4 regions of the Paenibacillus sp. FSL R7-0302 genome follow, and region 4 is predicted to be linked to each of the others. Evidence: riboswitches for the same ligand, from Rfam matches in the RefSeq annotation. Region 4 holds a riboswitch; each other region holds the start of a gene.
The links. A riboswitch is a leader RNA that binds a small molecule or an ion and turns the genes downstream of it on or off. The one in region 4 is predicted to bind thiamine pyrophosphate.
Positions count from the first base shown of each region.

Region 1: it holds a riboswitch for thiamine pyrophosphate, as region 4 does, so the genes downstream of both, MKY96_RS18510 (thiamine phosphate synthase) here and thiC (phosphomethylpyrimidine synthase ThiC) in region 4, are expected to answer to the same signal.
Region 2: it holds a riboswitch for thiamine pyrophosphate, as region 4 does, so the genes downstream of both, MKY96_RS26745 (ABC transporter substrate-binding protein) here and thiC (phosphomethylpyrimidine synthase ThiC) in region 4, are expected to answer to the same signal.
Region 3: it holds a riboswitch for thiamine pyrophosphate, as region 4 does, so the genes downstream of both, MKY96_RS14380 (ABC transporter ATP-binding protein) here and thiC (phosphomethylpyrimidine synthase ThiC) in region 4, are expected to answer to the same signal.

Region 1 is NZ_JBBOWB010000001.1:4,257,871-4,265,930, reverse strand. It holds gene icd (NADP-dependent isocitrate dehydrogenase) at 1-755, shown strand, start outside; gene mdh (malate dehydrogenase) at 857-1,798, shown strand; gene MKY96_RS18530 (hypothetical protein) at 1,848-2,273, shown strand; gene MKY96_RS18525 (S-layer homology domain-containing protein) at 2,455-3,705, shown strand; gene MKY96_RS18520 (GNAT family N-acetyltransferase) at 3,765-4,295, opposite strand; gene MKY96_RS18515 (SDR family oxidoreductase) at 4,599-5,471, shown strand; TPP riboswitch at 5,620-5,722, shown strand; gene MKY96_RS18510 (thiamine phosphate synthase) at 5,851-6,519, shown strand; gene thiS (sulfur carrier protein ThiS) at 6,516-6,719, shown strand; gene MKY96_RS18500 (thiazole synthase) at 6,750-7,514, shown strand; gene thiH (2-iminoacetate synthase ThiH) at 7,543-8,060, shown strand, end outside.
Region 2 is NZ_JBBOWB010000002.1:238,611-246,670, forward strand. It holds gene MKY96_RS26725 (EAL domain-containing protein) at 1-59, opposite strand, end outside; gene MKY96_RS26730 (pyridoxamine 5'-phosphate oxidase family protein) at 270-689, opposite strand; gene MKY96_RS26735 (MFS transporter) at 850-2,028, shown strand; gene MKY96_RS26740 (hypothetical protein) at 2,077-3,528, shown strand; TPP riboswitch at 3,601-3,711, shown strand; gene MKY96_RS26745 (ABC transporter substrate-binding protein) at 3,861-4,934, shown strand; gene MKY96_RS26750 (thiamine-binding protein) at 4,986-5,279, shown strand; gene MKY96_RS26755 (ABC transporter permease) at 5,276-6,037, shown strand; gene MKY96_RS26760 (ABC transporter ATP-binding protein) at 6,118-6,942, shown strand; gene MKY96_RS26765 (transposase) at 7,251-8,060, opposite strand, start outside.
Region 3 is NZ_JBBOWB010000001.1:3,284,874-3,292,933, reverse strand. It holds gene MKY96_RS14415 (GNAT family N-acetyltransferase) at 118-678, shown strand; gene MKY96_RS14410 (hypothetical protein) at 638-880, shown strand; gene thiE (thiamine phosphate synthase) at 996-1,661, opposite strand; gene thiD (bifunctional hydroxymethylpyrimidine kinase/phosphomethylpyrimidine kinase) at 1,658-2,485, opposite strand; gene thiM (hydroxyethylthiazole kinase) at 2,512-3,333, opposite strand; gene MKY96_RS14390 (ABC transporter substrate-binding protein) at 3,337-4,416, opposite strand; gene MKY96_RS14385 (ABC transporter permease) at 4,413-5,189, opposite strand; gene MKY96_RS14380 (ABC transporter ATP-binding protein) at 5,170-5,940, opposite strand; TPP riboswitch at 6,071-6,173, opposite strand; gene MKY96_RS14375 (TetR/AcrR family transcriptional regulator) at 6,241-6,897, opposite strand; gene MKY96_RS14370 (DHA2 family efflux MFS transporter permease subunit) at 7,048-8,060, shown strand, end outside.
Region 4 is NZ_JBBOWB010000002.1:551,446-559,505, reverse strand. It holds gene MKY96_RS28045 (tetratricopeptide repeat protein) at 153-1,601, shown strand; gene trxB (thioredoxin-disulfide reductase) at 1,648-2,601, shown strand; TPP riboswitch at 2,651-2,757, shown strand; gene thiC (phosphomethylpyrimidine synthase ThiC) at 2,909-4,603, shown strand; gene MKY96_RS28030 (DUF1858 domain-containing protein) at 4,772-4,999, shown strand; gene MKY96_RS28025 (DUF438 domain-containing protein) at 5,014-6,276, shown strand; gene MKY96_RS28020 (ROK family glucokinase) at 6,478-7,428, shown strand; gene rapZ (RNase adapter RapZ) at 7,474-8,060, shown strand, end outside.

The DNA of each region.
Region 1 (8,060 bases), on a different contig from region 4:
AGGAAATGGGCGTGAACAAAATCCGCTTCCCGGAAACATCCGGTATCGGTATTAAGCCTGTATCCGAGGAAGGCTCGAAACGCCTTGTTCGTTCAGCAGTAGAGTATGCGATCAAGCACGGACGCAAGAGCGTGACCCTGGTACACAAAGGCAACATCATGAAGTTCACTGAAGGCGCCTTTAAGAACTGGGGCTATGAAGTGGCTGAACAGGAGTTCGGCGATAAGGTCTTCACCTGGAACCAGTACGATGTCATCAAGGAACGCGACGGTGAAGCGGCTGCGAATGCCGCCCAGAAGGAAGCCGAAGCAGCAGGCAAGATCATCGTGAAGGATGCCATTGCCGACATTGCGCTCCAGCAGGTATTGACACGCCCGACAGACTTCGATGTCATTGCGACGCTGAACCTGAACGGTGACTATCTCTCCGACGCACTGGCTGCCCAGATTGGCGGCATCGGTATCGCTCCGGGAGCGAATATTAACTATATTACGGGACATGCTATTTTCGAAGCTACACATGGTACGGCACCTAAGTATGCTGACAAGGATGTAGTGAATCCGGGCTCTGTTATTCTCTCCGGCGTTATGCTGCTTGAGCATCTGGGCTGGCAGGAAGCGGCTGACCTGATCTACCAGGGAATGAGTACGGCGATTAACAACAAGACGGTTACTTACGATTTTGCCCGCCAGATGGAAGGCGCGACTGAGCTGAAATGCTCTGCTTTTGCTGACGAGATCATCAACCATCTGTAAGCAGGCCGGGCCGGTAAATACTACAGATATAAGCTGCACATCCGTGTAGCTTATATCTATGTAGGCCGCCTTCAGACTATCATCAGGTTAGGAGGGCTACCGTGGCGATCAAACGTTCAAAAATCACTGTCGTAGGTGCCGGATTCACCGGCGCGACCACGGCGCTTATGCTTGCCCAGAAGGAGCTTGGCAATGTAGTGCTGCTTGACATTCCTCAGCTTGAGAATCCGACCAAGGGCAAGGTGCTGGATATGCTCCAAGCGGGCCCCGTGCAGAATTTCGATGCTCAAATTACCGGAACCTCCAGCTATGAGGACGCAGCGGATTCTGACATTGTGATTATTACCGCAGGGATTGCCCGTAAGCCCGGCATGAGCCGTGAGGATCTTGTCAATACCAATGCGAACATCGTCAGATCGGTCTGTGAGAATGTGAAGCGCGTGGCTCCAGAGTCCATTGTGATCATACTGAGCAATCCGGTGGATGCCATGACATACGTGGCCTATCATGCGCTTGGCTTCCCCAAAAACCGCGTCATCGGGCAATCCGGGGTGCTGGATACGGCCCGCTACTGCACCTTCATCGCTCAGGAGCTGAATGTATCGGTAGAGGATGTGCGCGGCTTCGTGCTGGGCGGCCATGGCGACGATATGGTGCCGTTAGTGCGTTATTCCAGCGTAGGCGGTATTCCGATCGAGACGCTTATCCCGGCAGAGCGCATCGCAGAGATTGTGCAGCGTACCCGTGTCGGCGGCGGTGAGATTGTCGGCCTGCTTGGGAACGGCAGCGCGTATTATGCTCCGGCAGCATCCCTGGTTCAGATGGCGGAGGCTATTCTCAAGGACAAGAAACGGATCATACCGGTAATCGCTCTGCTTGAGGGTGAATACGGCTATGAGAACCTGTTCATGGGAGTTCCTGCGCTTTTGGGAGCGGAGGGCATTGAGCGGATTTTTGAACTGGAGCTTACGGCGGAGGAACAGGCGGCGCTTGACCAGTCCGCTGATTCGGTCCGGGCGGTGACTTCTTCGGTAACAATGTAACCCCGGCAATCTGCCGGAGCCCCGCAAATTGAAATTGGAGGAGATTATGATGGGTCATGTTTTCTTTTTTCTGCATATGATCGGGACACTGGCACTTGGCTTCTATCTGGTGCTGCCGTTTATCTTAAGCGGGACGGCTAAGCTGTCCTCCCCGGCGAAGGAAGGCACGCTCAGTGCAATCGGCGGATTCAACCGTTTTGCCCAATACGGGCTGGTAATTCAGCTGCTGACCGGCGGCTACATGATGACTAAGGGCGAGTATTCTGTACCCTGGATGATCATTGTTACGGTGCTTCTGCTGGCTATGTTCGCGTTCGGCGGGATTATGACCAAGCCTCTGCGCCTTGCTGCGGCAGGCATGAGAGAGAACCGCGATGTCTCTGCCGAGACTGCCAAGATTCGTACCATGAGTCTGCTGCTGATGGTCTCGCTGGTCGTCATGATCTTTTTCATGGTCTACAACACAATTATCTAAATAACCTGCTGCCGGATGGGCAGTGTGATAACAGCTCTGGAAGCCTCGGCCTCCAGGGCTGTTTCGCATGTCTGGATGCACATGGTTGGATATTGTTCCCAACGGCTGTGTATTCCGCTACACTATGATTAGGTGCTTGGTTCATTTGGCATCACATACATACTTAGGAGTGAGCGCAGTAATGATAGGAAGAAAATTAGTAACGGTCGGGCTGAGTCTGGGCTTGCTGCTGGGTTCAGCCGGGCATATGTCTGCGGCAGCCGATTATGAAGGACACTGGGCGCAGAAGCAGATGAGCCGCTGGCTGGAACAGGGATGGCTGAAGGGATTCGCGGACGGGTCAGTCCGGCCGGATCAGGCGATCACTAGAGCGGAATTTATCGCGTTAATCAACCAGTTGGCCGGGCTGACGGCTGAGAGCAAGGTGAAGGCTGATTTCAGCGATCTGCCTAAGACGAGCTGGGCATACGAAGAAATCTCGAAAGCGCTGGAAGTGGGCATCATCAAGGGTTACGGAGGCACGATTCGTCCGGGCGATCCCGTTATGCGCCAGGAGGCGGCGATTATGGTGAGCAGAATGATGTATTTTGAGACGGGAAGCACGGAGGTATTATCCATGTTCAGCGATAAGGATCAGATTGCAGGCTGGAGTGAAGCCGATGTCGCTGCACTGATCAATGACGGAGGAATGAAGGGGTACCCGGACGGGCGGTTTGCTCCAGAACAGGCGATGACCCGGGCCGAAGCGATTGCACTGCTGGATTACTACAATGTCACAAGCGGCGGCTTGCAGAGTGTAACTATCAGCCATTCTGAGGGGCTTGGAAGCTTTGAACCAGGAGCCATCAAATACTATAACAATGTCACTGTATCCGGCTATGATGTGCTGCTGCAGAATCTGAAGATTTTTGGAGACCTGGTCCTGGAGGAAGGAATCGGCAACGGAGAGGTGAACTTGGACAGTGTTGAAGTACTAGGCAAGGTCATCATACAGGGCAGCGGAGATCCCTCAGTGCAGCTAAAGAACACAACCATGAACCAAGTGATTGTGCAGAAGAATAGTGGAACTGCCCGCCTGGTCACCGAAGGTACAACCTGGGTGAAGGCATTGTCGGTACAGTCCGGTGTAAATCTGGAAGAGGGGGAGGGTACCGGAGAAGGGTTCACAGATATTGATCTGCCATCCGGCCTTGCAGCCGGGATCGTAGTGACGCTTAACGGCAATTTCGGAGATGTGAACATTGAAGCCAAAGGACCCGTCCTCCACCTGCAAAAAGGCTCCATACGCACGCTTAAGACCGCTGCCTCTGCAACAGGGGTTAAGATAGAGCTAGATGAAGGGACAACGGTGACGCAGGCGATTCTGAATACGTCAACGAAGGTTATGGGTGCGGGTAAGGTTCAGGATGCAATTGTGAAGGAAGATGAATAGAGCGTGCCTAAAAACAGAATGTCCACAATTGGACCGGGCGCGCCGCGTAGGCCGTGCGTTTATCGTATCCCGGTAATCGCCCGGTACTCCCGGTCCAGCATCGCATAAAAGTATTGGTTCACCCACTGGTTGTTCCAGTGTATTTCTTCCCGGAATACGCCTTCGCGGACCATGCCTAACCTATCCAGCACTTTGATGGATGAGGTATTGTATTCATTGCACATAGCCACAACTCTGTGGGCCTTCCATTCTTCAAAAGCAAGCTTCAAGGCCAGCTGCGCAGCTTCGGTGCAGTAGCCTTGCCCCCGGTATTCTGGGAAAAGGCTGTAGCCCAGCTCCCAGCTTTCGCGCTCTTTTACATACCAATGTATACTCAGTTCCCCTACAGGGGTTGCTTCGGGAGTGGCTAGCCTGATCAGGAATTGTCTATGCCAGTCGCTCTGGATTCGTTCCGCCACAGTCTTCCGGACGGCCTCCTTGTCGGTTGGAATCATATCCTCGAAGGGCCAGAGTGAAACGCTCATTTCCAGATCTGTGATGAAATCGATATCGTCCGGGGTGACCGGAGATAAGGTGATTCTTGCATTCATTGTGCGATACCCTCCTGCTAGTATGATTTCGATATGATCTTGCCGTTGTTCCCCACAAAGTATAGGTCATTCCCCTTAGCGGATATAGATAATAATCTTTTTGGAAACGTTCCTTACTTACTGACTATCGTTCCGCTATAGGAACCGTTGAATGAAGATTACTTGTTTGGGCGGCTGCCAAGTGTGGTAAGTAACATAACGTAGAGCCAAGCAGGCACACTGCCTGATGCATAAACACCAGACCTTAAGCCATGCTAACATGATTGATCAACAATACTGTGGACAGCGAAAGGAGAATGGATTATGCCAGACACTAGCAAGCAACCTGTCAAAACTTTACCACCGCAGGTGCAGGATCAGCGCCCCGGAATTGAAAGTGAGATGAACCCGCTTCCGGAGTTTGAGACACCGGCGTACAAGGCAGCAGGCAAGCTGCTGGGCAAGGCTGCGCTCATTACCGGAGGCGACAGCGGGATCGGGCGTGCAGTTGCCGTTCATTTTGCCAAGGAGGGCGCGGATGTGGTGATCTCCTACTTGAACGAGCATGAGGATGCGGAAGAGACCAAGCGCCAGGTGGAACAGGAGGGCAGAACGTGTATTCTGATCGCCGGGGATATCGGGGACGAATGCTTTTGTCAGAGCTTGATTCGTCAAACCGTTGAAGGACTCGGCAAGCTTGACATTCTAATCAACAATGCGGCGGAGCAGCATCCGCAGGATCATATTGAGGACATTACGGCGGAGCAACTGGAGCGTACGTTCCGGACGAATATTTTCTCCATGTTCTATCTGACCAAGGCTGCCATGCCTCATCTCAAAAAAGGCGCTACCATCATTAACACCACCTCCATCACGGCGTATCGCGGCAGCCCGCAGCTGCTGGACTATTCGTCCACCAAGGGAGCCATTCTCAGCTTCACCCGGTCACTGTCGATGAATCTGGCGGATAAGGGCATCCGCGTGAATGCGGTAGCTCCCGGACCGATCTGGACCCCGCTGATCCCGTCAACCTTTGACGCTAAGAAGGTCAGTGAGTTCGGCGGCACCCAGCCGATGAAGCGCCCGGGACAGCCTGAAGAGCTGGCACCGGCGTATGTGTACCTGGCTTCGGACGATTCCTCCTATGTGAGCGGGCAGGTGATGCATGTGAACGGCGGCGAGGTTGTGAACGGATAAGAAGCAGTGTAACCATACGTATTACACAATTTGCTCAGCAAATGTGGAGAAGCCAGCCGGGAGGCTGGCTTTTGTGAGACGAGATAGGTATAGCCCTAACAGAAATAATATGCTAATATACAACAAGCAAGACGAAACAACCGCATAGAACGATCACTAGGGGTGCCGCAAGGCTGAGACGGGCGTAGTTGTCCGGACCCTTTGAACCTGATCTGGTTTATACCAGCGTAGGGAAGTGGAGAACGAATAATGCAGCGGGGGTATACGGCTAATCCCGGTATTCCTGCTTTTATTCCAGACTGCTTCCTTTACGGGGAGCGGTCTTTTTTGTGTTGCGGGGTGGTGCAAAGCGGGCTTGGAGCAGACGGGAGGCGAAAGAGTGTTGTATGAGATTCATGCGGTCTCGGACGGGCGGCTGCCGCCTGAAGCGCTGACCGAATGGGCCGTGGCTGTACATTCTATAGTGGATTATATCCATCTCCGCGAAAAAGCCATGCCCGCCCGCCAACTGTTGGCGGCGGCGCAGCAGATGCTTCAGGCCGGGGTTCCGCCTTCGAAGCTGGTCATTAATGACCGGATCGATGTTGCCCTGGCCGCCGGGGCAGGCGGTGTACATTTAGCCTGGCACAGTCTTCCTCCAGCCGCAGTGCGCGGCCTTGCACCGGACCTGCGGATCGGCAGATCGGTACACTCGCGGGAAGAGGCGGCAGAGGCTGGAAGGCAGGGAGCAGACTTCTGCCTCTACGGGCATGTGTTCCCGACGGCCTGTAAGCCGGGACAGCAGGCACGCGGACTTGCGCAGCTGGCAGAGGCCGTCCGCTGGAGCTGCATCCCGCTGATTGCGCTTGGAGGGATTACCCCGGGGAATGCCGGGGCGGTGTTAGCCCAAGGGGCGGCTGGCATTGCCGTCATGTCGGGGATCTGCGGAGCCCCGGACCCTGTGGCAGCGGCCCGGGCGTACAGGGAAGCGGTCCACAGGGCAGCAGAGCTGGCTGAAGCGCTGGATATGGCTCAAGCACAGGGCACAGCAGGAGGTGAACAGGCATGAATGTGACCGTTAACGGGAAGAGGCAAAGAATTGAAGAGAGCTGCCGGACGCTGGAGGATCTGCTGTCCCGGCCCGAATGGGCCGGTAAGCTGGTGATTGTCGAGCTGAACGGTGAGCTTGCCGGCAGAGAGGTTTATGGAGAGACACTGCTCAGCGAGGGGGACCGGGTGGAGCTGGTTCATTTTGTAGGCGGAGGCTAAACAAGAAGACTTATTCCGGGAGGCGTTAACATGCAAGACTCATTGATGATTGGCGGAGTGACTCTAACCAGCAGACTGTTCATTGGCACCGGAAAATACAGCCGCAACACCCTCATTCCCGAGGTGATTACGCGATCAGGCTCACAGGTCATTACCGTTGCTCTGCGCCGGGTGGACCCGGAGAGCAGTGACAATATTGTCAGCCATATTCCTTCCCATATGACCTTGCTGCCTAATACCTCTGGTGCGCGCACCGCAGAGGAAGCAGTACGGATTGCCCGGCTGGCGAGATCGGCGGGGCTGGGGAACTGGGTGAAGATTGAGGTCATCAACGACCAGAAATATCTGCTGCCGGATAACACCGAGACCATCCGGGCGACCGAGATTCTTGCAGCTGAGGGCTTCGTGGTGCTGCCGTATATGAGTCCTGACCTGTCCGCCGCCCTGCGGTTGAAGGCAGCGGGGGCTGCGGCCGTGATGCCGCTGGGAGCGCCGATCGGGTCCAACCGCGGACTGCAGACCAAGGAACTGATCCGCATTCTGATCTCCGAGACGGAGCTGCCGGTGATCGTGGATGCCGGAATCGGCAGACCGTCCGAGGCGGCTGAGGCGATGGAGATGGGTGCCGCAGCGGTGCTGCTTAATACAGCGATTGCCACCGCCTCAGATCCGCTGCTGATGGCAGAAGCCTTCCGTGACGCGGTAGCTGCAGGGCGCAAGGCTTATCTCGCTGGACTAGGGCCCGTAGAGGAGACGGCGGCAGCCTCTTCACCGTTGACCGGGTTCTTGGCCTGACAGATGGAATAGGGAGGAGAGAACGGTTATGAGCTTTTATGAGACGATGACCCGGCTGGAGCAGCTTCCTTACGGAACGCTATGGAGCCGCTATACGGCAGAGGATGTGAAGCGTGCGCTTCGTGCAGAGCGGGTCGATGAAGAGGGGCTGATGGCACTGCTGTCACCGGCAGCGGAGCCTTATCTGGAGGAGATGGCGCAGAAGGCGCACCGGTTAACGCGTACGCATTTCGGCCATGTGATGCAGCTGTTTACACCGATGTATCTGGCTGATTTTTGCGTGAATCACTGCACGTATTGCAGCTTCAGTTCGATCTATGATTTTCCGCGCAAAAAGCTGACGCTGGAGCAGGTCGCCAGGGAAGCAGAGATCATCGCTGCCACGGGCCTGCGCCACATTCTGATCCTGACCGGAGAATCCCGGAATGACAGTCCGGCCGGTTATGTGAGGGACTGCGTGAACGTGCTGCGCCGCTATTTTTCCTCCGTCAGCATTGAAGTGAATCCGCTCTCGACAGCCGAATATGCTGAGCTCAGAGAAGCCGG
Region 2 (8,060 bases), 310 kb from region 4:
AGCTTCAGCTCCCCTTGATCCTCTATCGGGTCGATGTCAGCACAATCAACACAGTTCATGGCAATCCCCTCCGCCTCATGATGTCGATAACCTGAGGCCATTATAGCATGATTCCTCCGGCACGATCAGGAAAGAAGCCGCAAAAAGAGCCCCTTATGAACCATGAAGGTCCGTAAGAGGCCCGGATTGCCGGGCTATGCAGTACTTAGGCTTAGGCGGGAGATTCACCGGTTCCCGGCCACCACAATCCTTTTACCGGAGACAGCCGATTAAGACTGCCATACCCCGTGCTCACCGTTCTTGCCCATATATTCAATCCGTGAAGGTGACAGCTCAAGAATGACATAATCGGGATCATCCGGTCCCTTGAACCATTTCTCCAGGGACTCATTCCATACCTTAGAGCGCAAGCCGTCATCCTTCGTCACGGCAACCGTAGCTTCAATCTCCAGTACATCCTTGCCGCCGCCCTGTTCATAGCCAAGCAAGAGACAAGCATTAGGATTATCCTGAAGCTCTTCTACCTTATGCGTCTTGCGGTTAGTTGCCAGATAGATGGACAGCCCGTCATGAAATACCGCCATGTAACGCACCTTAGGCTTGTTACCGGCCTCAATCGTGCCGAAGGAACCGAACCTGTTGTCGTCCAGCACCTGTATGATTGTTTTCTCCAGCTCTTTGTTATCCATTGACGTCACAGCTCCCTTCAAAATTCATGTGAATATAAGTTTATATATTCACGTCCTTGGTTTGGATTTATGATTAACCTGTGCCTAATATAGTGTACCCTTCCCGTTCATTCTGAATCCCGCCATCTGTTCATAAATTGATTCATAAGGAGTCTTATTCTTGAAAAAACTAATCTGGATCGGCTGTCTCTCCTATTTCGTAATCGGCCTCGCCCATGTTGTGCTGGGCTCCATTCTGCCAGTGCTGCTCCAGCATTATGACCGCAGCTACAGTGCAGGGGGCGAGCTGATCTTCAGCCAGTTCGCGGGCTTCCTGGCCGGCGTACTGGTCTCGCCGCTGCTGAACCGGCGGTTCGGCAAGCGCGGCGGCATTCTGATTGCCACCGGCCTGCTGCTATGCGCCGAGATTGCCTATGCCTTCCTCCCGCCCTGGGGCTGGATGTACGTAATTGCCGTAGCCGCAGGGTTCGGCTTCGGGATGATCGAAGCCGTCATCGGCACGATTATTATAGCCGCAGTCACCGAAGGAACGGCCGTTGCCATGAGCCGGCTGGAGGTGCTGTTCGGTGTCGGGGCGCTGCTCATGCCGCTGGCGGCCAGTCCGCTGATTGCCGCAGGGCAGTGGAGGCTGGCCTTCCTGATCGTTGCCGCCTGCTCCCTCCTCTCGCTGCTCTTCTGGGCGAAGAGCAGCTTCGGCCCGCTGGACAGCGCGCTGAATGAGCGGCCTGCCCGCCCTGACCGCGCTGCGGCAACGGGAACCACCAGAAGATTGTCCTTGCCCTACAAGGGCAAGCAATGGGTGGTGCTTGGCTTGTTCATTCTGTTCTTCTTTCTTTATGTAGGCACTGAGATGAGCCTGGTGAATTTCATGCCGGCGATCTTCATCGCGAAGCTGGGCATGAGCGAGGCCACGGCTGCACTCACGGTGACCTTCTTCTGGCTCGCCATGTCGGCGGGCAGACTGTTCGCCGGTGTCATCGCCGAGAAAATTTCCTACCGCATCTATGTGCTCGTCAGCTGCTTTGCCGCTTTGCTGCTGCTCGTTATTTTCCCGTTCGCCGGTCACCGGCTTGCCGCTTTTGCGATCATCCTGCTGCTTGGCCTGTTCATGTCCGGCATCTTCTCGATCGCGCTGGTCTTCTCCAGTAAGCTGCTGCCCGGCGCGGAAGAATCGACGCCCAGCATTATGATCGCCTCCGGCGGAATTGGCGGCGCAGTACTGCCGCTACTGACCGGCTGGTCCATGGATCATCTGCAGATCGCCCAGACTTCGGGACTTTTGGCCGCTTTTGCCGCGCTGTTATTCGTGCTGAGCGTAACCGCCTGGAGAATCGGGTAATTGTATACAACAAGGTCCATATTCTGTGAATAAGGATGGAACCCACACATGGCTGAACTGCATTCCGAGCCCACTCTGCATACCGCCTTGCTGCAATTCATTTTCCCCTTTTCGATTAAGGCGGAAGTCGATCAAGAGCTGATTGAGAGTCTTCAGGAGGATGGATTTACGCGTTTTTTTCTTGAGAACAAAGAACTGGAGCATGCCTATTACGGAGAGAATCACTGTGTATCCCATGAGAAAATGGAGCGCAGCTATCTTCCGTTTGCCGCTCATGTCTTGTTTCCGCGTGAGAAGGACAGGGATTCCTTCCGCCGCTTTTCCCGGGCCAATGATCTGCTGTGCGGGCTTCAAATGCCCTTCCAGACGATTCCCTTCCGCGTGCTGTCGACCGATGTGTTCCTCTGCCCGTTCGAGCTGGGCTTCCTGACGGTAAGAGTGGCTATTGAGGAGGAGAATCTCCCCTTCAGCATGGTGCTCGAATTCGCCGACCGGTTCCGCAACCTGGAGGATGTAAGCTTTCAGGATGAGCATACCTTCATCCATTGTCATAAGAAGTCTTTTGCCCGGGTGGAGGACTTCGTGTTCAGGCATCTGGCAGCCGGGCTGGAGCCGTATCTCGATCCTGCAGAGACGAATGGCAATTATTTCGAGACCCTGCCCTTCTTCGTCGATGAACGGATGCTGGTGCAGGCCTTCTACGGCGTTAATCTCCCGGAGGATGAGGAAGAGATCAGTGTCGAGCTGCTCTACCGGGCCTCCCAAGTGGACGGTCTGAGCATCGACGGCACCCCCTATATGAGCGCAAGTGATCCAGACTATATCAAGCAGTATACCCGGGAGCATTGCTATAGCCGCTGGGGGCCGGACACCTACTATATGACCAATGAGCAGACCTTCTGCTGCGTGAGCCGGGCGAAGCCGGAGATTGCCGCCCAGCTGATCAGCCAGATGTACGGCGAGTATTATTACGGAATGCTGCTGAGTATTTTTCATAAAATCGTGCTGCTGAAGCTCGCCAACCTCCACTCCCGGCTGCGCATCAACCACGACAACGACGAGATCGAGAATCTGATCTTCCTGATCAACAAATTCTCGGCCAAATTCTATTTTCTGGAGCTGATCTCGCAGTCGCAGGGGCGGGAGATTTTTTTTCAGCTGCGTAAGGTGTATGGCAATGATGCCTTGTTCGATGAGGTGAAAATGACCCTGAATGACCTGTTCCAGTACCAGGACAAATTCCAGGCCAAACGGCGGGATACGCTCCTGATGGTGCTCACCGTATTTACGGTCATCAGCGGGATATACGGGATGAATCAGGTCATCGAGGATCTGAAGGGCCAGATCGACTGGAGCAAAATGCTGGAGTACTCCGCGTTCGAGTATCTGGCTCTGTTCCTGACCTTCTCGGGGATCACCGTCAGTGTCGGCTTAACGCTGAGAGAGATCTGGAACGGCATCCGCAGCCGCCGCAAGAAGCGGCATTATACGAGGGATTAAGACACAGAGGGTGGACAACGGCAGGACTGCCGTCTATAATACACCGTAAGAACATAGCAATACCCGTGAACTTTATAGAACCAGGGGTGCTGGAATTGGCCGGCTGAGATTGTATCCCACAAGATACTGACCCTTACACCTGATCTGGATAATGCCAGCGTAGGAATCTTCATTCAGCACAGTGCCTTGAGCGGTACTGAAGCTGAAGTCCCCTCACGCAAGTCACTGGCGTCCCGATCATCGGGACGCTTTTTTGATTCTAAGGATGTACAGGAATAAGGTTTCTGTAAGCTCTGAAGACCAGGGGTTGCTGGAAGGAGAGAGAAAGAGAAATGGGAGTCAAAAAAACAGTCACACTACTGCTCAGCTCCATGCTGCTGCTCACCGTAGCGGGATGTGGCGGCGGGAACCACAGCGGCAATGCGGGGGCCAGCGCACCTGCTGCCGGTAACAGCACGGCTGCACCTGATGCAACCGCAGCCGCACCCACGGATGCACCTAAGGCGCTGACCCCGGTCAAGATTGCCCTGGACTGGACGCCGAACACGAATCATACCGGCCTGTATGCTGCCAAGGAGCTGGGCTATTACGCGGAGGAAGGTCTTGATGTGCAGATTGTACAGCCTGGTGCTGCCGGTTCCGACACAATGGTCACTTCTGGTGAAGCCCAGTTCGGCATCAGCGCCCAGGAGGCGCTGACCCTGGCCCGTCTGCAGGATGTGCCGCTGGTATCGATTGCTGCAATCATTCAGCATAATACCTCGGGCTTCGCGGCTCCGAAGGACCGCAATATTAAGACGCCGAAGGATTTTGAAGGCAAAACATACGGAGGCTGGGGCTCCCCTGCGGAGCAGGCTGCCATGAAAGCCATCATGGACCCCGAAGGCGGGGATGTCTCCAAGGTGAAGCTGGTGAATATCGGCGAAGCGGACTTTTTTACAGCCGTGAAGCGGGATATTGACTTCGCCTGGATCTTCTATGCCTGGACCGGCGTGGAAGCGGAGCTGCGCGGGGAGCCGCTGGATATGCTGTATCTGAAGGATTACGCTCCGCAGTTGGACTACTACACACCAGTCCTGACCACCAGTGAGAAGGAGATCGCCGAGCATCCTGAAGTGGTGAAGGCATTCCTGAAGGCTACGTCAAAAGGCTATCAGTACGCCATCGACCACCCGGAAGAAGCCGCGACGGTCTTGTCTGATGCTGTCCCTGATCTGGACCCCAAGCTGGTGCTGGCCAGCCAGAAATGGCTTAGCCCGAAATACAAGGACGACGCCCCGCGCTGGGGTGAGCAGAAGCTTGAGATCTGGAAGAACTACGCCGACTGGATGTACGGCCTGAAGCTGCTGGATAAGCCGCTGGATGCGGAGAGTACGTTTACGAATGAATTTTTGCCGGAATCATAATGAGCCCGCATGGCGGGAATCTTATACCTAACTTGAAAGGAATGATTGATCATGGCTAACACACTGCTCAGCATTCAGGTAATTCCCAAGACACCGAACAACGAGGATTCCATCCCTTACGTGGACAAGGCTATAGAGGTCATTCAAAAGTCAGGCGTGAAGCATCAGGTGAATCCGCTGGAGACTACAATGGAAGGCGAGCTGTCCGAGCTGCTGGATATTGTGCGTGACATGCATGAGGCGCTGATCGCTTCCGGCAGTCCTAGTGTCATCTCACAGATCAAGATCGCCCATAATCCGGGCGGCATCAGCATGGATAAGCTGACGGAGAAATACCGGCCGTGAGAAGCACCTGGAAGCTAGTGTGGCCGCCCTTTGTGGCGGTCCTCTTTTTTGTCGGGATATGGCAGCTATCGGTCATGCTGTTCGACATCCCGGCTTACCAGTTGCCCAGCCCGTCGGATATCGCGCGTGAATCGAAGAACAACGCCTCCGGGATCTGGGAGCACACCGCCGCCACGCTGCGGCTGACCCTGATCGGCTTCCCGGTCGGCACAGGCATCGGCCTGCTCACCGCCTTGCTGCTGCATCTGCTGCCCTGGGTCAAGCGAGCGATCTATCCGCTGCTGATCCTCAGCCAGAATGTGCCCTCCATTGCGCTGGCCCCGCTGCTGATTATCTGGTTCGGGTTCGGCCTGCTGCCCAAAATCATCCTGATCACCCTCGTCTGCTTCTTCCCCGTAGCTGTTGCAGCCATGGGCGGACTGGCCCAAAGCGACCGGGTGATGATGAATTATATGAAGATGGCCGGTGCGGGCAAGTGGCAGATCTTCACCCGGCTGGAGCTTCCCGGCTCCTTGCCCTCCCTGTTCTCCGGGCTCAAAATCTCCGCCACCTATGCGGTGATGGGCGCAGTGGTGGCCGAATGGATCGGCGCCGACAAAGGGATCGGCTACTATATGCTGCTGCAGAAGGCCTCTTACCGGGCGGACCGGATGTTCGTGGCCATCGCCATTATCGTGCTGCTGAGTCTCGTATTATTCGCGCTCATTGCCCTGCTGGAGAGATGGCTGGTGCGCTGGAAGCCGCGCAAGGAAGCTTAACGTGTACGGAAGAATCATCCAAAACAGAAGTAACCATAATGAACTGAAGGAGGCTGGGCGAAGTGTCTGAGCTTACGAGGATTGAACTGGAGAAGGCGGACGTAGATGGACGCCTGGGTACACGGAGTGTGCCGCCTGCGCTCGAAGTCAGCGGCATCAGCAAGTCGTTCCAGCACCGCCGCCGGGAGACGCAGGTGCTGGATCAGGTGTCCCTGACCGTGGAGCCGCAGGAATTCGTCTCCATTGTCGGCCCGTCCGGCTGCGGGAAAAGCACGCTGTTCCATATCATCGGCGGCCTTACGCTGCCGGATACCGGAACGGTGAGCATGAACGGCATCCCGGTGACCGGGCAGCGCGGCAAGATCAGCTATATGCCGCAGCAGCCCGCGCTGTTCCCGTGGCGCAGCACACTGGATAACGTCCTGCTTGGCGGCGAGCTGCAAGGCGCCCCGCAGCGGGAGGCCCGCGAGGCTGCGCGCCACTGGCTGGCGAAGATCGGCCTCGGCGGCTTCGAGCGGGCCTACCCGCACATGCTCTCCGGCGGCATGCAGCAGCGGGCCGCCTTCCTGCGGGCCATGCTCGCGCCGCAGGAGCTGATGCTGCTCGATGAGCCGTTCAGCGCGCTAGATGCGCTGACCCGCGAGCAGATGCAGCGCTGGCTGCTGGAGCTGTGGGAGGAGAACCGCCGCTCCGTACTGTTCATCACCCATAACATCGAAGAGGCGCTGCTGCTCTCCACCCGCATCTACGTCTTCTCCGGGCGTCCCGGCTCCGTCCTCCACACCGTGGAGGTCCCGTTCCCGCGCCCTCGCCGCGAAGAGATCGCCGATTCGCCGGAGTTCCTCCGGATGCGGCGCCAGCTCTCAGAGTGGATGCGCGAGGAGCAGGCGAAGAGCCAGAGCTAAGGGGCAAGCTGCTGCGAAGGTGAAATTGCAGGAACGATCGAGCTCCTCGCTGTGCCTAACAACAGTCTTCGTGACTCGGCACTGCCTTGTCAGTAGCGGTATAACTCTTACTGATTGTATTTACTGCAATAGAATCTGCAATATTCCAGGCGAAATTCACTTCTGCTGTATTTTATACAGCAGATTTTTGTTTGTTTGCCCCAAAACACCACTTTCGCAGATTTCTGCTGTACGAAGGAGTCAATTTCATAATTCAATTTGTTAAATAGCAAGATTAGGCCAAAATCTAAGGTCACATTTTTAAAAAATCAGGCGATTTGCTGGGAATTCCTCAACTGCTGGTTCAATTTGTCTAACGCAAACTTACTCAAATTGTACGCGAGCGTACTGAGCTGGAAATCGACACTTGCCCGGACACCGCGGTGGCGTGTGCGCTTCATCCCGAAATACTCTTTGAGATAGGCAAACACACGCTCCACGGCCGTACGCTTCTTGTACAGTGTTGTAAAACTTTCGCTCCCTCTGGCGGGATAGGTGTGTAAACGCAAATCCGTTTGGATTCGAATTTTAAACACTTTTTGGCATTCGGTACCGGAAAGCGCACAGCCTTTGCATTCACTAGGCCGGGTGTACTTCAGGGTCTCATATTTGGCATCAAAACTGTCGTAACGGTACGCATGCCCTTGAGCGCACACTGGCGTGTAATCGAGATTCATTCCCGCAGGCGGGTCTTTGTGGTGAATCAGGGAAATCGCAGGATAGGCGCCGAGCGAATGAATCAACTGGTAGATCGCCGCGCAATCGTACCCCTTGTCGCCCAAGATATGCTTGACCTTTAGCATCGGAAACTTCAGGAGCAGGCCTTTGAGAAGGACGACCGCCATACGCTGGTCATTCGGATTGGCCGAACTAAAGAGGCCGCTGAGGATATACTGGCTGTCCGTGTCGACCAGCAGATTCGCCTTGAACCCGTAATAGCTGGTCATTCGGCCCTTCGTATTTTTCTTGTCACAACGCGCAGCATGCCGGGGCAACGCGGTCAGTAGTTCATCGTACGGGTACGGCAACATCGCTTCAATGGTTTTCTGGAACGGTCCGAGACTTTGTTCATAGGCTTC
Region 3 (8,060 bases), on a different contig from region 4:
GACATGGGCATTATACGCCTGGATTATACGGATGTAAATGCTAAACTGGATAAGCCGGAATGAACCGGAGAAAGAGGTTGCAGCATTAGACTTAGGTTCGGGAGGAGAGGAAGCAGAATGATTATTGTTGCACAGGGATATGAAAATAAAGGGCTCCGCTACACGGTGAGATCCGCCTCACCGCAAGATGCCCTGCAGTTGTCCGAACTGAGGCTGAAGATCGACGGGGAGACGGAGAATTTAGACCGGGTTCAGGGGGAAGCATTCATCGGCCCGGAGGGCTTCCGGTCGCTTATAGCGGTCGATACGGCCAGCGGCACGAACCTGTTCCTGGTTGCCGAGGTTCAGGACAGGCTGGCGGGCTTCGCCAGATGTGAAGGAAGTCCGCTGCGGAGGCTGGCTCATCAGGCCGAGTTCGGAGTCGGGGTGCTGCAGGAGTTCTGGGGATACGGAATCGGCCGGAGCCTGCTGGAGCAGTCTATCGGCTGGGCGGATACCATCAGTCTGGAGAAGCTGAGCCTGAAGGTTCTGGAGAGGAATGACAAGGCGATCCGGCTGTATGAGAGCCTTGGCTTCGAGGTCGAGGGTGTCCTGCGCCGAGATAAGCGGCTGGCCGACGGACAATTCTATTCTACTATTGTTATGGGCAGATTACGCGGGGACAGAGGGGGAGCGTAAGCCGAATGTAGTCGAAAAACCGATCATAATTGGACTGGATGCGCCGCGTAGGCCGAATGTAATCGAAAAACCGATCATAATTGGACTGGATGCGCCGCGTAGGCCGAATGTAATCGGAAAACCGATCATAATTGGACTGGATGCGCCACGTAGGCGAAATCTAATCGGAAAACCGATCATAATGTGCGTGCACCCTGGTTAACGCTATATGTCGCCACAAAGCAGACGGATGCAAAAGTGAGGTACTCCTATGCGTGGCATGAGGCACCCGCATTGTTCCACCAACACCGTTCCACCCGCACGTGCCTGGTTTGAAATTATGAAGAAGGAGCAGTGACGAGCTGCGCGAATCTCCGCGTGGTCTCGCGTATATCCTCAGCTCCGGCAATGGCTGAGATGATGGAGAGACCATCCGCACCCGCCCGGATTACCGGCGGGGCATTGTCCAGGGAGATGCCGCCGATTCCCACCACAGGAATGCTCAGGCCGCTTCGTCTTAGCTCTTCAATGACAGTAGTTCCCCGGACGGCCTGGGCATCATCCTTGGACGAAGTAGGATAGACAGGACCGACTCCGAGATAATCGGCGCCGTCCGCGATAGCCTGCCGGGCTTCCGTCAGATTATGAGCGGAGACTCCGATGATCTTATGCTCACCGAGCTGCTCCCGAATCAGCCGGGCAGGCAGGTCATCCTGGCCGACATGGATGCCATCGGCGTCCAATGCTGCGGCAAGCTCCAGATCATCGTTCACGATGAACGGGATGTTATAGGCCCGGCATATCTGCCGGAGCTGTTGCCCCAGACGTAGCAGTGCGGCGCCTTTGAGCGCAGCGGGACCTTTTTCCCGGAACTGGAACAGAGTGATGCCCCCAGCGGCAGCAGCGGCTAAAGTGTCCTCCGGTGATTGGCGGCAGTTTACACTGCCCATAATGAAGTACAGCTTCAGCAATCTGCGCATATCCTCGTTGTGTATCCGTGTCATAGCAGTATCCCCCTAGTTCTCATCCGGTTCCCATAAGCAAAATGATTCGTCGGCCCCTGCCCGGCCCCAATGTTCAGACTATCCTCAATCGCCGCTTGAATGAAGGCCTTGGCGGTAAGGACGGCTTCAGGCATGGAATGGCCCAGCGCAAGACCTGCCGTAACCGCAGCCGAGAAGGTGCAGCCAGTCCCGTGAGTATGCTTCGTCGCTATGCGCGGGCTGGACATATACTGGAATTCCCGTCCGTCATAGAGCAGATCCACGGCCTCATCTCCTGAAGAGTCATGTCCGCCTTTCAAGATAATATATTCGGGTCCCATCTGATGAAGCAGTCTTGCCGCCTGTTCCCGGTCTTCCCGGCCCTGAATCTTCATACCTGTCAGCATTTCTGCTTCAGGAAGATTGGGGGTGATGGCCAGCGAGAGCGGAAGCAGGCTTGTAATCAGCGCCTGTACTGCCTCCTGGAGCAGCAGCTGTGAGCCGCCCTTGGCGACCATGACCGGATCGATCACCAGCTTGTGCTGCCAGCCGTACTGCTGCACTTTACCGGCAACAACGCGGATGATGTCACTGCTGAACAGCATTCCTGTCTTAATGGCATCCGGCTCCAAATCGCTGCCAATCGAATCCAGCTGGGCGGCAACGGTCTCCGGCTCCATCGGAAAGACACCCTGGACACCTAGTGTATTCTGGGCGGTGAGTGCAGTAAGTGCAGACATGCCGTACACTCCCAGCTCCTGAAACGTCTTCAAATCCGCCTGAATCCCGGCCCCGCCGCCGCTGTCGGAGCCGGCAATGGTCAACGCTTTGCGTATGATAGTCATCTTGTTCTCTCCTTTGGCTGTACGGTCTAGGCTTCGGCGAGCAGCTTCAGCCGTGAGCGGCTGCTGTATTGCTCCGGGGTCACCAGCGACAATTGATTCAGGAACAAGGTCTGGAAGCTGCCGGGACCTTGGGCTTCAGCCGCTTCAGCGGCAAGCTCTGCTGCCACGCCATAGAAGGAAAGAGCCTCGGCAGCCGCCTCAAGTACCTCCCCGCCGCTTACGGCAAGAAATGCACCCACCACAGCACTGAGCAGGCAGCCGGTTCCGGTCACCCGGGTCAGGATGGAGTGCCCGTTGCTGGCGATATAAGTGCGCTTGCCGTCTGTGATAATGTCTTCCTTGCCGGTGATAATCACGACACAGTTCAGCTTCTGCGCCGCCTTATTGGCCAGAGCGACTACATCGCCTTCGCCTGCTCCGGCATCCACGCCTTTGCTGGCCCAGCTCTCCCCGGCCACATTGGCAACCTCGGCCACATTGCCGCGCAGGGCAGTAAGCTGAAGCTCACGGAGCAGCCCCGCCGTAACGTCCGTGCGGTAGGCGGTAGCTCCAGCTCCAACGGGATCAAGCACGAGCGGCACCTGGTGGCGGTTCGCAGCCTTCCCTGCCTCGATCATGGAAGCGATGGCGGATTCATTCAACGTGCCAATGTTCAGCACCACTGCCCCGGACATGGCGGCGACATCTGCTACTTCTTCGATGGCATCGGCCATGAACGGCGAGGCTCCTAGAGCCAGCAGCCCGTTCGCTGTGAAGTTAGCGACTACGATATTCGTGATATTATGCACCAGCGGGTTCGCTTGGCGTACTTTGGACAGATAAGACATATGAATTCCTCCTGTAGGCATAATTTAAAAATTAATAAAAGCATTCTTAACATCCACTTCTGCAGCCAGCAGACCGTTCTCGCTCAGCCACTGGTTCACCTTCTCCCATGAAGCGCTGTCCTGATAGCCGAAGGGCTGGGAACCGGCATCCATCAGCGGCAGCAGGATCTCCAGACTGCGCTGTTCAATGGCTTCATCCAGCGGTGCGGTATCCTCCTGATGGGCAAGCAGCAGCTTCAGCGCTTCATCCGGGTGACCGGCAGTATACTGCTGGCCTTTTCTGATGGCATCCACGAATTTCTGATAAAAGCCCTGTGAATCCTGCAGTCCCTGCTCACTGGCGACCAGCACCAGCTCATAATAATCCGGGACCCCGTAATCCACGGGATTGAAGGAGCGGACCGGATGGCCTTCCTGCTCCAGAATCAGCTGCTCATGGTTGATGAACCCGCCCATAATGCCATCCACCCGTCCGGTGGAGAGAGCAGGGATCAGCTCATAGCCGACATCCACCAGCTTGAGGGAGGAAGGGTCCCCGCCGTCGCTTTTGACCATCGTGTTCAGCATGGCTTCATACAACGGGACGGAGGAATATCCGGCTTGCTTGCCGGACAGCTCTCCGGGGCGGGTAATGCCGCTGTCTGCGGCTACCATGAGATGATTCAGCGGATGACGCACCAGCGCGGCAATCGACTTGACTGGAATCTGCTCACCCCGTGCCATCAGCACCTGGGGCTGATAACTGAGTGCCAGATCCACCTTCCCCGCAGCAACAAGCTTCAGCGCATCATTGGTATCGGCCGGCATCTCAATCTCAACCTCCAGACCTTCCTCAGCGAAATAGCCTTCAGCCTCTGCCGCATACAAAAAAGAGTGAACAGCATTGGGATACCAGTCGAGCATAATCGTCAGCTTATGGGCCCCGCCTTTAGCCCCGGCCTCAGAGGTAGAGGGTGCAGCAGCCGGGGGGCCAGAGGCCGCCGGACTGTCCGTATTGGCGCAGCCTGCCAGGACAGGCAGCATACAGAGCAGCAGAGCAGACAGCAGCATGGCTGGCCTTGAAATCGCATGGTGCAGATAACGGGTATAGCGGATAGTAGTCATGAATAACGTCCTCTTTTCTTCAGAATAATCTTCTCCAGCGCGGCGACTGCCAGAAACAGCAGGATACCGAGCAGGGATAATAAGACAACGGCGGCGAACATCTTGGCGCTCTGCAGATTCCCGGCCATTCTGCGGCTGAAATAGCCCAGCCCCTGGCTGCCCCCAAGCCATTCCCCAATAGTTGCACCGATCACACAGTACACAGCCGACAGCTTCAGCCCGGAGAAAAAAGAGGGTAAAGCCAGCGGAACGCCCACCTTCCCGAGAATCTGCCAGCGGTTCGCGCCATATGTCAGCAGCAGCTCCCGGTAGGCGTCCGTGTTCTTGGACAACCCGTCATAGGTGCCGATGACCACCGGGAAGAAAGCGGTCAGGAAGACAACGGCGACCTTGCTCCACAGGGTGTAGCCGAACCACATGATGAACAGGGGAGAGAGGGCGATCAGCGGAACCGTCTGGCTGATAATCAGCAGCGGGTACAGCGCCTTGGCCAGCGGACGGAACAGGTGCATGGCGATTCCCAGCAGGCTGCCGCAGACCACGGATAGTGCGAAGCCTGTGAGCACTTCAAGCAGTGTGGCGGGCAGATGTACCCCGAACAATAGATGGCGGTCTTCCATCAATGCCATCCACACCGCAGACGGAGCCGGAAGGATGAAGGGAGGAACCAGGCCCAGCCGGGCTACAGTCTCCCAGACTGCAAGCGTCAGCAGGGCGAGCAGGGCAGCCGGACCGTAATGCTGGAGCAATCTTCTAGGAGCGGCGGTTCTCATATAGCTTCAGCTCCAATTCCTGGCGCAGGGCGGCGAACTGCGGCTCATAATTCAGACTGTGATGACGCGGGCGGGGGAGACCGGCTGGGAATTCCTGCATCCCGCTGCCGCCACTGCCCGTCATTAGATAGATTCTGTCACTGAGCAGAAGCGCCTCCTCCAGATCATGGGTGATGAACAGCACCGTCTTGTCCAGCTCTGCCCATAACTCCAACAGCCAGCGCTGCAGTGAGCGCTTGGTAATGGCATCGAGCGCCCCGAACGGCTCATCGAGCAGCAGCAGATCATTCCCCGCCGCCACGGTGCGGAGGACCGCCACGCGCTGGCGCATCCCGCCGGACAGCTCCTGGGGATAAGCCCCTTCGGTTCCCTCAAGGCCGAAGCGTTGCAGCAGGGTACGGATCTCGGCCACGGCGGCCGCTTTGGGACGGCTGCGCTTGAGTTCCCAAGGCAGCAGACAATTGTCCAGCACGGTGCGCCAAGGCAGGAGGAGATCCTGCTGCGGCATGTAGGCCACACTGCCCAGCCTCTTCGCTGCTGCAGCGGACTCGGCTCCGTTCAGCGTAATCCTGCCTTTGTCCGGCTCCAGCAGGCCGGCGATGATTTTGAACAAGGTGCTTTTGCCGCATCCGCTTCCGCCTACGACAGAAATGAATTCGCCGCGCTGCACATTCATGGATAGCCCTGAGAAGACTGGGGTACGGGACGAGCCCGTCCCGAAAGCATAGGATAGATTGCTAATGTTGATCATAAGACTATGTACGAAGCCTCCCCGGATTGATATAGATACTGCGGTGAGCACAAAAAAGCCCCATTCATTCCCGGAGGAATGAATGGGGCGGAAGGTACAGTCAGCTGCGGCCCTGTGACGGGAACCACTGATACATTCTGCTCCACTTCCCTCCGCTGGTATGATCCAGATCAGGTTCAAAGGGTCCGGAGCTTAAGCTCCGTCTCAGTCGGCCGACTCCCCTAGTGAATAATGTTGCTATTGAATTCGTAATTGCTACTTAATATACCACAAATTCCTGTCTTGTAAAGATCAGGCGGGTCAGCGCTTCGCCAGACCGGTCACGAACAAGGTGACGATGCCCCGGGAGATGTCCAGCTTGGAGGAATGGTGCCGCTTCTGCTCATACAGGTACAGATCGGGGCTGAGGACAGAGATTAAGGCTGTGGCCGCAAAGGCCGGATCAATGTCAATCAGCTCACCGCCCGCCGCAGCGCGCTGCAGCAGCTCTGTCATCATCACCCCCAGCCGCTGAAAAAAAGGATGCTCAAACTGGGTCAGCTGCTTCTTGCCGGTGAACTCGGCTTTGATCATATTCAGCAGCTCGGCATACTGCTCAATGAAATCGGCAATCTGCTCAATGCTGCTCTGCAGCTGAGCGAGAGCCGGAGCTTCACCGGCACTGGCAGCCACCTGCTGCTCCAGCCCGGACAGGAATTGATCTGCGCTGCCCTTCAGCAGTGCAGAACAGATCTCACCCTTGTCCATGAAGCGGCGGTACAGGGAGCCTTGTCCTATGCCTGCCCGCTTGGCAATGCTGTACATGCTGACCGCCTCAAGACCGCTCTCGGTGAACAACTGGCGGGCAGCTTCAAGAATCCGCTGTACATAAGGATCGGCGGACTCGGGCGGGGCGGATTCTATGGCTTGCGGAGCTGAGCGCGGGAGCTGCGCAGCATCGGTGTCTGGCTTTTTCATGAGAACCCCTTTCAGAAAAGAATTGACACAACGGACAATTGTCCGTAGACTATGAATTGCGCTTACGGACAGTTGTCCGTTCACTCATTATATAGAACAATCTGCCCGCAGGTCAATCTAGAACGCGGACAGCTCAGGAGGAGAAGAGACATGGATCAGACCTTGAAGCAGGAAGCCGATTTCCGGCTGTCCGGCATTCTGGTTCCGCTGCTGGCCATCATTGCAGGAGTATTTATGGTTGTACTGGACAGTACGGCGATGAACGTAGCCTTGTCCAGGCTGGTGGTGGATTTCAAGACGGATCTGCATACGCTGCAGTGGGTAGTTACCGGATATATGCTGGCCCAGGCTTCCGTTATTCCGCTGTCCGGCTGGCTGTCTGACCGGTTCGGGGCCAAGACGGTCTTCCTGACGGCGGTAGTTGTGTTCACGATAGGCTCGATTCTGTGCGCTACACCAAGCAGCGCCGAGTGGCTGATTGTTTTCCGGGTTATTCAGGGACTGGGCGGCGGCTGTGTGCTCCCTGTCGGAATGGCCTATGTATACAGACTGGCTCCCAAAAGTAAGGTCGGCGTAGTCATGGGCATTATGGGCATTCCCGTCCTGTTCGCTCCGGCTATTGGTCCGGTATTGTCGGGCTGGCTGGTTGAATACCATTCCTGGCGCTGGATCTTCCTTATTAATATTCCGATTGGCATCATCGCTGTGCTGATCGGACTGCGCAAGCTGCCGAGTGCGGCGAAGAACAGCGTGCCCGGCATGGATAAGCTAGGTATGGTTCTTGGACCGCTGGCCTTTGCTTCGCTAACCTACGGGGTCAGCCAGGGCGCGCAGAGCTGGACCTCTGAGAAGACGCTGATCGGGCTGCTGCTGGGCGCTGTGGCACTAATCGCTTTTGTCATCGCCGAGCTGCGCTCCAAGACACCACTGCTGGAGCTGCGGATTCTGAAATCCGTAGATTTCACGACAGGAATCATCGTGCAGTGGATTGCCCAGTTCGGCTTATACGGCGCGTTATTCCTGCTCCCGCAATTTCTGCAGCAGGCCCGCGGCTTCGGCGCATTTGATACCGGTCTGACGCTGCTGCCGCAAGCGATCGCTTCCGGGCTGATGATGCCGATTGCCGGGATACTGTTCGACCGGATCGGTGTGCGCTGGCTCGT
Region 4 (8,060 bases):
CTTGAGCTTTTCCCTCCCGTCAGCTCTCTCCCTGAGACTTGAGAATCTCGTTGCCACATGTGGTATACTGTGTGAAGAAGACAGCCGAGACCATAAATGGAAACGAACAGGTAAGGCTAGGGAAGCTGAAACAAGGGAGGTGCCTTGCTTCCATGATAGAGAGAACTTCAGAGAATGTCGCGGAGCACAGTAATGTCATTCCGGTCACTCTGGATGCCAATTTTTTCTTTGAAAGAGCCGTTCGGTCGCTGGACCGCTTTCAATATGATAAGGCATTAAGAAATTTTCGCAAAGCTGTTGAATATGAGCCGGATAATCCGGTGAATCATTGCAATATGGCGGGTATATTATCTGAGATGGGCAATTATACCGCATCTAACGAGATTCTTATCCATGTTCTGGAGAAGATCGACCCCGCTATGACGGAATGCCATTTCTACATGGCTAATAACTTCGCCAATATGGAAAGCTTTGAAGAGGCGGAGCGTTCGCTGGTCACTTACTTGGAAGAGGATGCTAACGGCGAGTTCATGACCGAATCCGAAGAACTGATGGAGCTGCTGCAATATGAGCTGAACCGGCCTGCTCCGCTGGTGCGTATCCGCAGCCGTGAGGGAGTCGTAGAGCATGACCGGGCGCGGAGTCTGCTGGAGGAGGGTAAGTTCCCTCAGGCTGTAGAACTGCTGGAGGAGATCACTGCGGGCACCCCGGATTTTTTGGCTGCGCATAATAATCTGGCACTGGCTCATTTCTATATGGGCCGGTTCGCCAAGGCGAAGGAATGTCTGAATGAGGTGCTGAAGCAAGACCCCGGCAATCTGCACGCTCTGTGCAATATGGCCATCTTCCTGCAGTATGCAGGAGATAAGGAACAGCTTGCGACGCTGCTGGGTATGCTTGAAGCAACAGTGCCGTTCCATCAGGAGCATGTATTCAAAATGGCTACAACCATGGGTATCCTGGGCCGGCACGCTGCCGCTTACAGCCATTTCCGCCGTCTGCTGAAGGACGAGGAGGTCGCCGGAGACGCCGGGCTGTATCATTACTGTGCGGCGGCGGCAAGCAATAGCGGAAGACATGATGAGGCACTGCGCTGCTGGAGACAGGCAGCCAAGCTGGACCCTGCTTCCGCTGTCCCGGCGTTCTTCCTGTCCCAGCTCCAGCAGGCCCGGGCAGAAGGACAGCCTATGCCTGCAGTCAGCTATAACTATCAGCTGCCCTTCCAGGAGCAGCTGAAGCAGTGGAAGGGCAATACGGGCAGATTCACTGAAGAAGTGCGGAATAATCCGCTGCTGCGCGCCTCGTTCTTCTGGGCGCTGCGCTACGGCGATTCCGCTACGAAGCTTCAGGTGACCGAGGCTCTCCGCTGGATTGAGGACGAGGAGATGTCCGAGGTACTGCGCGGAGTTCTGGAGCAGGAGCCGCTGAAGGAGGACCGCCTGCAGGAGGCGGCATTGTTCAGCCTTCAGCGGCTGATCGGGGAGAACCTGAATGAAGCCGGCGGCTCGCCCGGCGAAGAGCAGGAGCCTGCGGCTGCTCCCGGACCCAAGGGGATGCTGCCCGGAACCGGCGGCTTATCGCCGTCCACTACCCGTATTTGAAGCAATTGCTGTTGTAAGAACACCTACTTGTAAGGAGGCCAATGTAATGTACAAAACGATTGTAATCGGAACAGGCCCGGCCGGGCTGACTGCCGCGATTTATCTGGCGCGTGCGAACCTGAGCCCGCTGGTCATTGAAGGCTTGCAGCCGGGTGGACAACTGACAACGACGACAGAAGTGGAGAACTTTCCAGGCTTCCCTGAAGGGATTCTGGGTCCGGACCTGATGGACAATATGCGCAAGCAGGCGGAACGCTTCGGCGCTGAATTCAAGAACGGCTGGGTGGAGTCGGTGGACTTCTCACAGCGCCCGTTCAAGGTAACAGTGGACGGGATGGGTGTACTGGAAGCAGAATCAGTTATTATTTCAACCGGGGCCTCTGCAAGATATCTGGGCATCCCGGGCGAGCAGGAGAATGTGGGACGCGGGGTCAGCACCTGTGCGACCTGTGACGGCTTCTTTTTCCGTAATAAAAAGATTGTCGTCGTCGGCGGCGGAGACTCCGCCATGGAGGAAGCCAGCTTCCTGACCCGCTTTGCGTCCAGCGTAACGCTGGTTCACCGCCGTCCCGAGCTGCGGGCCTCGAAGATCATGCAGGACCGGGCGCGTGACAACAGTAAGGTAACCTGGGCCTTGAACCGCACACCGGTTGAAGTAACGGTAGGAGAGACCGGAGTGAAGGGCCTTACGGTGCTTAATAATGAGACAGGTCTGACAGAGCTGGTAGAAGCAGACGGCGTGTTCGTAGCGATTGGACACACACCGAACACAGCCTTCTTGGGCGGGCAAATCAACACGGATGCTAATGGCTATATCGTGGTGAACCCGGGTACCACCGAGACCAACATCCCAGGCGTATTCGCCTGCGGCGATGTGCAGGATACGCGTTACCGTCAAGCGATATCGGCAGCAGGGACCGGCTGTATGGCCGCCATGGATGCTGAGAAGTTCCTGGAAGGCACGATGGTGCACGACTGGAGCGAATCGCTGGACAAATAACGGGTTTACAACAATTACCCAAACTGGTAGAATGCATTTAATTAGATAAGATACCCACTAGGGGAGCCTGAATAGGCTGAGACGGGAAAATTGAATTTCCGGACCCTTGAACCTGATCTGGATCATACCAGCGTAGGAAAGTGGAGTCGGACCTTTTTTGAATACAGTCTTATTTGGCTGTTCCTTTAATAAAGCCGCTCCAGGTGGAGCGGCTTTTTGACTTGCAGGAATCTATAGATTCTTCAGCTCAATCTGCTGCGTGACCTCTTATCTGATGAGTGTACAGAGCGAAGAGGAGGAGATTGAAATGACAGGAATGCTCAAGAACGAAGAGGTGAATCTTTCCGGATTCCCCGCGAGCCGTAAAGTGTATGTGGAGGGCTCACGCCCGGATATCCGGGTTCCGATGCGGGAGATCAGCCTCAGCAGAACCGAAGGCGTTGCCGGGGAAGAGGACAATGCTCCGCTGCGGGTCTATGACACAAGCGGTATGTACACGGATGCCGCGGAGGAGACGGACATTCGGAGGGGACTGCCGCCGCACCGTTCATGCTGGATTGAGGAACGCGGCGATTCGGAGGAATACACCGGAAGAGCCGTCCGGCCGGAGGATAACGGAATCCGCAGAGAAGGGGCTGCCGCAGAAGCTCATCCAGGACTGTGCAGGAATCCCCGGCGGGCCTATGCAGGCGGCAATGTGACCCAGCTGTATTATGCAAGGCAAGGGATCATAACACCGGAAATGGAGTATATTGCGATCCGTGAGAATATCCGGCCGGAGTTCGTAAGGGATGAGGTGGCCGCAGGCCGCGCCATCATTCCGGCCAATATCAATCACCCGGAGAGTGAGCCGATGATTATCGGCCGTAACTTCCTCGTGAAGATCAATGCGAATATCGGAAATTCTGCGGTCACTTCTTCTATTGAAGAAGAGGTGGAGAAGATGCGGTGGGCAACCCGCTGGGGGGCAGATACCATCATGGATCTCTCCACCGGCTCTAAGATCCATACCACCCGGGAGTGGATAATCCGCAATTCTCCTGTGCCGGTCGGGACAGTGCCCTTATACCAGGCGCTGGAGAAGGTGAACGGCATAGCCGAGGATTTAACCTGGGAGCTCTACCGTGACACGCTGATTGAGCAGGCGGAGCAGGGAGTGGATTACTTCACCATTCATGCCGGGGTACTGCGGCGCTATATTCCGCTGACTGCCCGGAGAATGACCGGCATCGTATCCCGGGGCGGATCGATTATGGCCGCCTGGTGCCTGGCTCATCAGCAGGAGAACTTCCTGTACACACACTTCGAGGATATATGTGAGATTATGAAGACGTATGATGTGGCCTTCTCGCTGGGGGATGGCCTGCGTCCCGGCTCTATCGCCGATGCCAATGATGAAGCTCAGTTCGCCGAGCTGGAGACACTGGGAGAACTGACGCTACTAGCCTGGAAGCACGATGTTCAGGTCATGGTCGAAGGTCCGGGCCATGTGCCGCTGCACAAGATTAAGGAGAATATGGACAAGCAGCTTGAGATCTGCCACGAAGCCCCTTTCTATACCCTCGGCCCGCTGACTACGGATATTGCACCCGGTTATGATCACATCACTTCGGCCATCGGGGCAGCGATAATCGGGGGGCTCGGGACGGCGATGCTGTGTTACGTTACACCTAAGGAGCATTTAGGCCTGCCTGACAAGAATGATGTGCGCGAAGGCGTCATTACCTATAAAATCGCTGCACATGCCGCAGACCTCGCCAAGGGACATCCGGGGGCGCAGGACCGGGATGATGCGCTGTCCAAGGCGCGGTTCGAGTTCCGCTGGCGCGACCAGTTCCATCTCTCCCTCGACCCGGAACGGGCGCTCGCGTATCATGACGAGACCCTTCCGGCAGAGGGGGCGAAGCAGGCGCATTTCTGTTCGATGTGCGGTCCTAAATTCTGCAGCATGCGGATTTCGCATGATATCCGTAATTCTCATAGATGGAGCAAATCACTGTAATTTAGCTGCTAATATAGCGGAATCGCAACATTCTTAGGCTATCTCCCAAGCTGAAAGGCTTGCGGGGATAGTCTTTTTATAGTTAGTGATTACAATCACAATTCACCTCTGTGACCTATGCTAAGCTGTTGCTTGAGAAGAGTTCTCATTAGTGAGGTGTGCAAAAGGATGAGCAAAGCGTTGAAGCTGGATGAATCGGTCTTTGAGCTGGTAACCAGGCACCCGGAAGTGGTGGAGATCATGGTAGAGCTGGGATTCCGTGATATTGCGAAGCCTGGAATGCTGCAGACCGCAGGACGGTTCATGACCCTGTCTAAAGGAATGAAGTTAAAGAAAATAGAGCTGGAAACCGTTCGGCGGGCCTTTTGGCAGCATGGTTTCGAGATTATAGAATAGAAGGAGAGATTGCGATGAGCGAACTGATTAATAACCGCGAGGTCGATGTGCCGGAACAGACACGCCGCCAGGCTATGCTGAGAGAGATCATCAAGGAGCTGCATGCGGGCAAAAGCGTGGAGGAGGTTAAGGCGCGATTTGAAGAGGCGGTAGGCGATGTTACGGTGGAGGAAATCTCCGCCATGGAGCACTCCCTGATGACCGAGGAAGGCATTCCGGTAGAGGAAGTACAGCGCCTCTGCTCTGTGCATACGGCGATTTTCAAAGGCTCGATTGAACAGATTCACCGTTCTTCTAAGCCCGAGGAGCAGCCCGGTCATCCCGTGCATACGTTCAAGCTGGAGAACCGCGAGATCGAGCGTCTGGTCAACTTCCGGCTGGAGCTGCATGCAGATAAGTTCAAGAAGAACGCCAGCGAGGAGATTATTTTCAAGCTGCTGGAGGACCTTAGTCTGCTGCTGGATCTCGACAAGCACTACAGCCGTAAGGAGAATCTGCTGTTCCCTTACCTGGAGAAGTACGGCATATACGGTCCTACGAAGGTAATGTGGGGAGTGGATGACGGAATCCGCAATATGATCAAGGAAGCCAAGAAGGCGCTTAGCGCCTATAACGGGGACAGCGGGCAGATTACAGCCGCACTGGAGGAGATCATTAAGGAAGTCAATGAGATGATCTTCAAGGAGGAGAATATTCTGCTCCCGATGGCGCTGGATAAGCTGACTGAGGATGAGTGGGTCCGGATCGCCCGCGAAAGCGATGAAATCGGCTTCTGCCTGACTGCGCCCGACCAGGAATGGATACCGGAACGTGCAGCGGAGCCTGAGGGTGCTGATGTTCCGGCGGAAGAAGGGGAAGGCCTGTCCCCGCAGGGCTTCATCCGGTTCGAGACCGGACTGCTGTCGCTCCACCAGCTCGAGACGCTGATGAATCATCTGCCGGTGGACCTCACCTTTATCGATGAGAACGATGTTGTCCGCTACTTCTCGCATGGCAAGGAAAGGATCTTCGCCCGGACGAAGGCCGTTATCGGCCGCACCGTACAGAACTGCCATCCGCCGCAAAGCGTGCATGTTGTCGAGAAGCTGCTCGCTGATTTCAAGGCGGGAGTGAAGGATGCCGAGGATTTCTGGATTAACATCAAGGATAAATTCATCTATATCCGTTATTTCGCTGTACGGGATGCAGACGGCCGTTATATGGGGACGCTGGAATTCACCCAGAATATTGCACCGATCCGTGCCCTGGAGGGCCAGAAGCGAATTTTGTCCGAATAGCATTAAGGCATCTGGCACCCTACAATAGAAGAGAATGAACGGACTTTCTTGCCTGCCTGGTGAGAAAGTCTTTTTGTTAACAAATAAGAACTGAAGTCCATTGCCCCGGGTGTATCGCCTTTCCTTGACCGCAGGGGAGGCTTCTATTATAGTGGGTACGTAGGATTAACTATTTTAGCATAGAAAAAGGTGGCTTGTAACATGTCTGAACATATCTACGTTGGCGTGGATTTAGGTGGTACCACGATTAAGGTTGGAATCTGTAATGCCGAGGGAAGCCTGCTGCACACTTACGAAGGTCCGACAGGGACTGCGGATGGCGTCGATGCTGTCATCGATAATATCGAGAAGTATGTACGCCAGATTGTGGAGGACTCTCCGTACTCCTGGGACCAGCTGGCTGGTGTGGGTGCGGGACTGGCCGGATTTACGAATATTCGTGAAGGTATCATCATCCTTGCGCCCAACATAGGATTTAGAGATGTGCCGATCCGCTCCATTCTGGAGGGTCGTTTGAACAAGCCAGTCAAAATAGACAATGATGCCAACGTGGCTGCACTGGGCGAAGCCTGGAGCGGTGCAGGGCGCGGCATCGAGAATTGTGTCTGCTATACGCTCGGTACGGGTGTCGGCGGCGGTATTATTATTAATGGTAAGGTGTATCAGGGCTTTGCCGGTCTGGCCGGCGAGCTTGGACATATCTCCGTGGTGCCCGATCTGGAAGCGATCCAGTGCGGCTGCGGGAACATGGGCTGTTTGGAAACCGTTTCCTCAGCGACAGGCATTATCCGTATGGCGAACGATGCTGTAGCACGCGGGGACCGGACCTCCTTGTCCACTGTTGAAAAAATCGCTGCGAAGGAAGTATTCGATGCCGCCAAGGCAGGCGATGAGGCTGCGCTGCGGATTGTGAACCGAGCGGCCTTCTACCTGGGTAAATCGATGGCCTCCGTTGCAGCGGTTCTGAACCCTGAAGTATTCATCGTCGGCGGCGGAGTCTCCAAGGCAGGCGATATTCTGTTCGATGAAGTCCGCCGGGTGTTCGCCAAGCTGGCGCCTGCCCCTCTGCAGACCGGTGTTACGATTGTACCTGCAGCGCTTGGCAATGACGCCGGTATTATTGGTGCGGCAGGTCTGCTGCTGCGTTCTTAAAAGACCGGAATTATTCATATACTAATCATAGGGAGGGATGCTGTAATGACCGACCTCGAGCAAACCCTGCCCGCCCATGCCACCCTGATTATCATTACAGGCATGTCGGGTGCGGGCAAGACGATTGCCGTGCAGAGCCTGGAGGATCTGGGGTTCTTCTGCGTGGATAATCTTCCGCCTGTGCTAATCCCGAAATTCGCTGAGCTGATTGAGCAGTCCAAGGGTAAAATCGCCAAGGTGGCGCTGGTCATCGACCTCAGGGGGCGGGAATTCTTCACCGCCCTGTCGGAGTCTCTGGCATACATCAAGGACGAGTCAACGATCGGGTGTGAGATCCTTTTCCTGGACGCCACAGATTCAGTGCTTGTACAGCGTTACAAGGAGAGCCGGAGGCATCATCCGCTTGCTCCGAAGGGCATGCCGCTGGACGGCATCCGCATGGAGCGCCAGATGCTGGAGGAGCTGAAGAATTCAGCTACCCTGTGTCTGGATACCAGCAGCATGAAGCCGGTTCAGCTCAAAGAAAAAATAGTGTCACGCTTCTCCCACCTCGGGAAAAGCACCCTCTCGGTTAACATTACTTCGTTCGGATTCAAGTATGGGATTCCGATTGATGCTGACCTGGTGTTCGA